Regions from separate parts of the Arthrobacter sp. NPDC057388 genome, predicted to be linked through region 2. Evidence: riboswitches for the same ligand, from Rfam matches in the RefSeq annotation. Region 2 holds a riboswitch; the other holds the start of a gene.
What was found. Region 2 has a riboswitch for thiamine pyrophosphate ahead of thiC (phosphomethylpyrimidine synthase ThiC). Riboswitches for the same ligand answer to the same signal wherever they lie in the genome.
Positions count from the first base shown of each region.

Region 1: linked by a shared signal. The riboswitch ahead of ACFUTU_RS10935 (FAD-dependent oxidoreductase) and the one ahead of thiC (phosphomethylpyrimidine synthase ThiC) in region 2 are both predicted to bind thiamine pyrophosphate.

Region 1 is NZ_JBHVBL010000018.1:62,447-66,651, forward strand. Features, by position in the region: gene ACFUTU_RS10925 (thiazole synthase) at 1-316, opposite strand, end outside; gene thiS (sulfur carrier protein ThiS) at 322-558, opposite strand; gene ACFUTU_RS10935 (FAD-dependent oxidoreductase) at 555-1,925, opposite strand; TPP riboswitch at 1,916-2,037, opposite strand; gene thiE (thiamine phosphate synthase) at 2,065-2,766, shown strand; gene ACFUTU_RS10945 (ferritin-like fold-containing protein) at 2,778-3,464, opposite strand; gene ACFUTU_RS10950 (RNB domain-containing ribonuclease) at 3,506-4,205, shown strand, end outside.
Region 2 is NZ_JBHVBL010000010.1:78,291-82,495, forward strand. Features, by position in the region: gene ACFUTU_RS07265 (hypothetical protein) at 1-389, opposite strand, end outside; gene ACFUTU_RS07270 (VOC family protein) at 508-1,383, opposite strand; gene ACFUTU_RS07275 (amidohydrolase family protein) at 1,462-2,544, opposite strand; TPP riboswitch at 2,619-2,726, shown strand; gene thiC (phosphomethylpyrimidine synthase ThiC) at 2,722-4,205, shown strand, end outside.

The DNA of each region.
Region 1 (4,205 bases), on a different contig from region 2:
CCAGCTTGACCCAGTCGGTCTCCAGCGCCTCACGGGCCAGCTCGGCCGTCATGACCGCGTCCCTGGCCGTGAAGCAGCCGGCGGTGTTGGGGAGGACGCGGATGTTGTGGTCCACCAGCAGCTGGAAGAGCGAGCCCGTTTCGGCAGGCGAATAGCGGCGCATCGCCACGGTGGTCAGCTGCGTTCCGGACGCCACCAGCGCTGAGCCGAGACCGTCCAGGCTCGGAGCCCCTCCGGTGCCCATGATGAGCCGTGAGCCCAGTTCCACCCCGTCAATGACCAGGCTGTCCGCTGTTTCAATCAGTGTTTCTGCCATCGTGCTCATCCTCCTTGGACTGCCGTGACGAGTTCGATCTCGTCGCCCTCGGCAAGGGCGGTGCTGTGCCACTGGCTGCGGGGCACCACGGCTGAGTTGCGGGCCACCGCAACGCCCAGCCGCTGGCCGTCGGCTGCCTGCCCGCTGGCGGACAGGCGCCGTCCCGTGACCTGGCTGACGAGTGTGGTGACCGAGGCGCCCTCGCCTACTTCCTGTTCAATACCGTTCAGAGTGATGTTCATGCTGATTCCTTGCTTGGGTCAAATGTGACGTGCGTCATGCGGGGGTGGCCGCTCCGGGGCGGTGCTGCCGCTCCGGGCGAATCGGAAAGTCCGGGGGAAAACCGTGCCGGCCGGAACGCGGCCCAGCGGGGGTCGGTGATGCCGTCCATGAGCTGCCGGCAGATCGCCGCAGCCGCCGGAGTCAGCAGCACGCCGTGGCGGAAGAAGCCGGTGGCGATGATGAGGCCCGCCACGTCCCCGCCCGCCTCGCCACTCGCGGATACGCCCGCCGGCACGCGGCCCAGCAGGGGCGCGTTGTCCGGTGTGCCGGGCCGTGCCCTGGCGGTGGCTTCGAGCAGCTCGAGTTCGGCAACTGCCGGCAGCAGGGCCTGCGCGTCACGCAGCAGCTGGTAGACGCCGCCGGCGCTGGTGCCCGGCACGCTGTCCTCGCGCTGGGTGGCACCGATCACCACCGTGCCGTCCTGCCGGGGCACGATGTAGACCGGAACCCCCCGGACGATGCCCCGCACGGTGGCGGTGAGGAGGGGCTGCAGGTGCGCGGGGACGCGGAGCCTGAGGATGTCCCCATAGACCGGGCGCAGCGGCAGCTGAAGGCGTTCCGGCAGGTTCTGCAGGTGAGCGGCGGCCAGGCCGTTGGCCACCACCGTCTCGGCGGCAAGCACGCTTCCGCCCCCCGCCAGCCGGACCCCCCGGACCCGCCCGCTGTCCCAGAGCAGGCCGGCGGCGTGTTCCCGCACCGCGAATCCGTCCTCGACTCCGGTCCCCTGGCCGGCAACCCCCCGGCCCGCAATCTCCTGGGCTGCAATCTCCTGGCCTGCAATCTCCTGGCCTGAGCCGGCCAGCTCCGCCGCCAGCGCCCTGACAAGATTGCGCGGATCCACCTGATGGTCCGCGGGGATGTCCAGGGCGCAGGAGATGCCAGGGCTGAGCAGCGGCTCCCGGGAGCGTGCCTCGCGGATGGTCAGCGGCTCCACGTCCAGGCCGTGGCTCCGCTGGACGTCCCGCAGGTCCATCAGTGCCCGGCGGTCGGCGGGGTCCGCACCCAGCGCAAGGGTCGGCGTCGTCAGGTAACCGGAGTCCCCGCCGGTGGTGAGCGCGGCGGCGAACCCCGGCCACCTGGCCGAGGACTCCAGCATCAGTTCCAGGAGCCCTTCCTCCTGGTAATGCAGTTCGCTGACCGGGGCGAGCATGCCGGCAGCGGCCCAGCTTGCGCCGCTGCCGGGGGCTTGGTCAATGAGCACTACGGAACGGCCGGAACGCCGCGCCTCCCAGGCGATACCGTGGCCAACCACGCCCCCGCCGATGACGGCAACGTCAGCCTCAATGACTGTGGCGGCATTATTTTCGCCGCCGGGTCCAGGGTTCATGATTTCCTTCCCTACGCCGGTACTAACCGGATCAGGTCAAGCGGTCGGCTCTGACGCCCTCTCAGCCCTGCGCCTTTTATGACATCGGCGACGGGCTCCCGCGGTACCTGCCCAGTTTAGAGGAACTAAGGTGGTTGCCATGACCCAGCACTCTGCCCACACCACGGCCCGCCTGTACCTCTGCACCGACGCCCGCAAGGACCGCGGGGACTTCGCGGACTTCGTGGACGCGGCGTTTGCCGGCGGCGTGGACATCATCCAGCTGCGGGACAAGAGCATCGAGGCCGCCGAAGAGCTCGAACTTCTCGAGGTCGTCCACGCCGCGGCCCGCAGGCACGGGCGGCTCTGGGCCGTGAACGACCGCGCCGACATCGCCTCCATCGCGGGTGCACCGGTGTTCCACATCGGCCAGAAGGACCTGCCGCTGCGCGCTGCCCGGAAACTGCTGCACGATGCAACGGTGATCGGGCTCTCCACGCACAGCACGGAGCAGGTGGATGCCGCCATCGCCGCCGCGCACGGGCGCAGCGGCCTGGACTACTTCTGCGTGGGCCCGCTGTGGGCCACCCCCACCAAACCCGGGCGCGCCGCCGTCGGACTCGACCTGGTGACGTACGCGGCGCAGGCTGTCCGCACGGCGAACGAGGAACGGGTGGGAGGCCTGCTGCTGCCCTGGTTCGCGATCGGCGGGATCGACCGCACCAACGTGGAGCAGGTCCTGGCGGCCGGAGCCAGCAGGATCGTCGTCGTCCGCGCGATCACGGAGGCGCCGGACCCGGCAGCCGCCGCGGCCGAACTGCTCGACGCCCTCGACGCAACGTCCCCGGCTGCTGTCGTTTAGCGACCGGCAGGCTACCCGCTCAGGCCCAGCTGCACCATCCGCCGGGAATGGTTTTCCGCGACCTCGGCGGTGATGCCGCGGACCAGTTCCCGTGCGGTGGCCTCCGTGGCGCCGGGTTCCGCTTCGACGAACATCTCGCCCAGGAAGGCATGTTCGTGGCCGACCCGCTGGGCCTGGGTGATCGCCTCGCCCAGGAGGCGGCGGCCCCACAGCGCCAGTCTCGACGCGAGCCGGGGGTCATCGGCCAGCGCGCCCTTGAGCCGCTCACGGAGCACTGCCGTGGCCTCTTCGGAGGACTGGATCTGCCGGATCACGTCCCGGGTTCCGGCGTCCACGAACCGCGCCACGGCCTGGTAGAAATCGGCGGACACGGTGTCCACCACGTACGCCTTCATCAGGGATTCGTACCAGTCCGCCGGGCGGGTCCGTTCATGGAAGTGGTCCACGGCCGACTGGAACGGCAGCATCGCGTGTTCGACGTCAACGCCCATCTCTGCCAGCTTGGCGCTCACCAGCTCGTAATGCTGGAATTCGATGACGGCGATCCTGCCCAGGACGGCACGGTCGTGCAGCGTCGGCGAGTAACGGGCGTCGGAGGAGAGCCGTTCGAACGCGGACAGTTCACCGTACGCCATCACACCGAACAGGTCTGCGACGAAGCGGTCGTAGCGAGCGGTGCCAGCCGAGGATGTGCCCATAATCCAAGACTAACGGCGCAATTCGGGCTAACCTGATTTTCGTGTCACATCATCGGCTGTCGCCCAGCGTCCACGAGCAGACCAACGCGCTCGCGGATGCCCTGAGCGCGCTGCGGACGGAACTGGAGCTTCCCGGGGAATTCCCGGAAGAGGTGCTTAAGGAGGCCGAAGCCGCCGTCGCCAGCCGGGACTTCCCCGACCTGGACCTGACCGGGGTGGACTTCCTGACGATCGATCCGCCGTCGTCCACGGACCTTGACCAGGCGCTCTTCATTGAGCGGCTCGGCGGCGGTTACCGGATCCTTTACGCCATCGCCGATGTTCCGTCCTTCGTGCAGCCGGGCGGCGCGCTCGACGCCGAGACCCGCCGCCGCGGGCAGACGTTCTACGCCCCGGACGGCAGGATTCCGCTGCACCCGGAGGTCATCAGCGAGAACGCCGGCAGCCTGCTGGCGGGGCAGCTGTGCTCCGCCTTCGTCTGGGAGTTTGAACTCGACGCCACAGCCGAGGTGGTGTCCGCGCTGGTCCGCCGCGCTGCCGTGCGCAGCCGTGCCAAGCTGGACTACAAGGGGGTCCAGGCCGACCTCGATGCCGGCACTGCACCGCCCATGCTGCAGCTGCTGCGCGAAGTGGGCCGCAAGCGTGTCGACCTGGAGCGGGCCCGCGGGGGTGCCAGCCTGAACATGCCGGAGCAGGAGATCGTCCAGCTTCCCGACGGCGGCTACCGGATCGTGGCGGTCC
Region 2 (4,205 bases):
GTACCGGCGAGCTCTGCCAGCTGCTGGACGTACTTCCGTGCCTCCCCGGCGCCGAACGGCATGTCATCCTCGGCTGCCCAGCGCTCGGCGACCTCGTCCAGAACGTTGCCCTCACCCTCGGACTCATAGGTGAGGAGCTCCGCCAGCGCCCTGACCATGGCCGCGGGCACGCCGAGGAGGGAGTCGCTGGCCACGTCCACCATGGCCAGCTCGTAGTCAGCCCCTGCGGCGTGCACAGCGGCGCCGGCAAAGTCACCGAGCTGTTCAATCTCGAAATCGCTGATGCCGGCGATGCGGATGCCGTCACCGGCGGCGGCGCCGCCTTCCAGCGCCTCTGCGCGCTTGAGGGCGTCATTGTGGGTGGCGACAAACACTTCGGTGAAGCCCATGGATTCGTCCTCATTCCGTTGGCGGTGCATGCCCCGGCAGCGCTGGGGCCCTTCGGATGTCAGCCTAACCCAACCGGGTCGGCCCGGCTCAGCGCGCAGAATTTTCGAACAGCGGCGCTTACCGGACAGCGACCCGGAGCCGGTTGCGCCACGGGTCCTCGAAGCGGAGCTCGGCACCGGTGTGGTGTGATCCGACGCCGGCTGCCCTCAGCCGGTCGGCCAAAGCGCCGACGTCGTCGCCGGAAGGGACTTCGATGAGGACCTCGCCGAGGCCGAGAGTGTCGCGGCGAGGTCCGGCGCCGCGGCTGTTCCAAACGTTCATGGCCATGTGGTGGTGGTAGCCGCCGGCCGACACGAAGAGGGCCTGGCCGTGCCAACCCGCCGTCTTTTCGAACCCCAGGGTGCCGACGTAGAATTCGTGGGCGGACTGCACGTCCCCCACCTGCAGGTGGACGTGCCCCACCTCCGCGCCGGCGCCGTGCTGGCCGACGACGGATTCCTGCGTGAGGTGGTCCTGCAGGTACTTCTGCGGCGGCAGCGCGACGTTGTCCATGACCACGTTCTTACCGTCCCAGGACCAGGCCTCGCGGGGCCGGTCCCAGTAGAGTTCGATCCCATTGCCTTCCGGATCAGTGAAATAAAACGCCTCGCTCACCAGATGGTCGGCACTTCCCACGAAGGACTGCGGCTCATACCGGGCCGCACTGGCAATAGTGGCGGCGAGGGAGGACTGGTCCTCGAACAGGAGGGCGGTGTGGAAGAGGCCGGCTTCACCGCGGCCGGGGATGTTGAGTCCCGGCGCGGGGGCGAGGTGCACCAGCGGCGTCTTCAGCCGGCCAAGGTAGAGACCGCCGTCCTGCTCGGCGATAACGTCGAGGCCGAGGGCGCGCTGGTAGTAGTCGGTCATGAGCTTCATGTCGCCCACCTTGAGCATGACGGTGCCCATGGTGAGGTCGGCAGGAAGCAAGTCCTGGCTGCTGACTGCTGCTGTCATTGAATACTCCCGAGTGTCCGGACCGCCGGACTTCGGCAGTCTTTACATCTCTAAATTACTTGAAGCTTCAATTTATTCCTAACGGACGATCCCGCCCCGCAAGATCACATTCCCCAGGTTGCGGATGGTTTCCGGCACGGTGCGCGGGTCCTCGCGGCAGACCACCACGTCGGCGTCTGCCCCCTCCGCTACCCCATCGGCTCCCAGCCACCGGCGCGCCCGCCAGCAGGCGGCATCCAGCGCCGCTGCGGCCGGCAGCCCCGCTGCATGCAGTTCGAGGATTTCGTCGGCAATGCGGCCGTGCCGGATCACGCTGCCGGCGTCAGTTCCCGCATAGATTTCGATGCCGGCCTCGTACGCTTCCAGGACACGCTCGCGACGGCGGGCCCAGAGTGCGCGCATGTGTGCGGCATACTGTGGGAACTTAGGTTCGGCCTGATCCGCAATGTCGGGGAAGGTGGCGATGTTGATGAGCGTGGGAACGATCGGCACCTGCTGCTCGATGAAGCGGGGAATGTGCCTGGGCAGCAGCCCGGTGGCGTGCTCAATGCAGTCGATGCCGGCGTCGAGCATGTCATCCAGCGTGTCCTCGCCGAAACAGTGCGCCGTGACCCTGGCTCCCTCGTCATGGGCTGCCCGGACAGCGTCACGCACCGCGGCGGCCGGAAACGACGGCGCGAGGTCACCGGCCGGGCGGTCGATCCAGTCCCCCACCAGCTTGACCCAGCCGTCACCTTGCCGCGCCTGCTTGCGCACCGCCTCGACGAGGCCATCCGGTTCAACTTCGACGGCGAAGTTCCGAAGGTAGCGGCGGGACCTGGCAACGTGCCGGCCCGCCCGGATGATGCGCGGCGCGTCAGGCCTCTGCTGCAGCCAGCGGGTGTCGCTGACCACCCCCGCATCCCGCACCAGGAGCGTGCCGGCGTCGCGGTCCGTCATGGCCTGGTCATACGCCACGGCGTCGTCCACCGGACCGCCCGGACCGAGGCCGACATGGCAGTGGGCGTCCACGAATCCGGGCAGGACCCAGCCGTCCAGGACGGCATCAGGCCGTTGGCCTGGCGGGTTGAACGTCAGTTTCCCGTCCACAGCCCAGAGCCCCCGGCGTTCCTCATCCGCCGCTGTGAGCACAGTGCCGCTGAATTCAATAATGTGCGCCATTCCACCAGCTTAGGCCGCAGCTTTGGCCTCCTTCACAGATGGACAGGCACAATCCGGGCTGTGGTAGCTTCGTCTAACGACCACACGGGTGCCCTTGCAGGGGCTGAGATCAGGCTGACGCAGCCTGCGACCGTCGAACCTGTCCGGGTAATGCCGGCGAAGGAAGTGAGCAGTAAATTGAGCACCCAGAAATCACAGCTGACCCCTGCCCAAAATGAATCAGCCCAAAGCGGATCAGAATCCGTCACGCAGTCGCTGAAATCCCATTCACTGGCCTATCTCGAAGGCGACGGCCTGCGTGTTCCGGTAACGGAAATCGCCCTGGAGCCGTCACCGAACGGTGAGCAGAATGAGCCGTTGCGCGTTTACCGCACGGCGGGACCGGGCAGCGACCCGGTGGTGGGCCTCGCACCCTTCCGTGCGGAATGGATCCAGGCACGGGAAGACACGGAAACGTACGACGGACGCGAACGGAACCTGCTCGACGACGGCAAGTCGGCCGTGCGCCGCGGCGCGGCTTCGGCCGAGTGGAAGGGCGCCAGGCCGGTGCCCCGCCGCGGGGCGGAGGGCAAAACCGTAACGCAGATGCACTATGCACGGCAGGGCATCATCACCCCCGAAATGCGCTTTGTGGCCCTCCGCGAAAACTGCGACGTGGAACTGGTCCGCAGCGAACTCGCCGCCGGGCGGGCCATCATCCCCAGCAACATCAACCACCCCGAATCCGAGCCCATGATCATCGGCAAGGCATTCCTGGTGAAGATCAACGCCAACATCGGCAACTCAGCTGTGACCAGCTCCATCGCGGAGGAGGTGGACAAGCTGCAGTGGGCCACCCAGTGGGGCGCGGACACCGTGATGGACCTGTCCACGGGTGATGACATCCACACCACGCGGGAGTGGATCATCCGCAACTCCCCCGTCCCTATCGGCACGGTGCCGATCTACCAGGCGCTGGAAAAGGTCAACGGCGAAGCGAACGCGCTGACGTGGGAAATTTTCCGTGACACCGTGATCGAGCAATGCGAGCAGGGCGTGGACTACATGACCATCCACGCCGGAGTGCTGCTGCGGTATGTGCCCCTTACGGCGAACCGCGTCACCGGCATCGTTTCGCGCGGCGGCTCGATCATGGCCGGCTGGTGCCTGGCGCACCACCAGGAGAACTTCCTGTACACCCACTTTGACGAGCTCTGCGAGATTTTCGCCAAGTACGACGTCGCCTTCTCGCTGGGCGACGGGCTGCGGCCGGGCGCGACGGCGGACGCCAACGATGCCGCGCAGTTCGCCGAACTGGATACCCTGGCCGAGCTGACCCAGCGCGCCTGGGAGTACGACGTGCAGGTGATGGTGGAAGGCCCGGGCCACATCCCGTTCCATCTGGTGCGTGAGAACGTGGAACGCCAGCAGGAGCTCTGCAAGGGTGCGCCCTTCTACACCCTGGGACCGCTGGTGACAGACGTCGCCCCGGGCTACGACCACATCACCTCGGCCATCGGCGCCACGGAAATCGCCCGCTACGGCACCGCCATGCTGTGCTACGTCACGCCCAAGGAACACCTGGGCCTGCCCAACAAGGATGACGTCAAGACCGGCGTCATCACGTACAAGATCGCTGCCCATGCGGCCGACCTTGCCAAGGGCCACCCCGGCGCGAACGA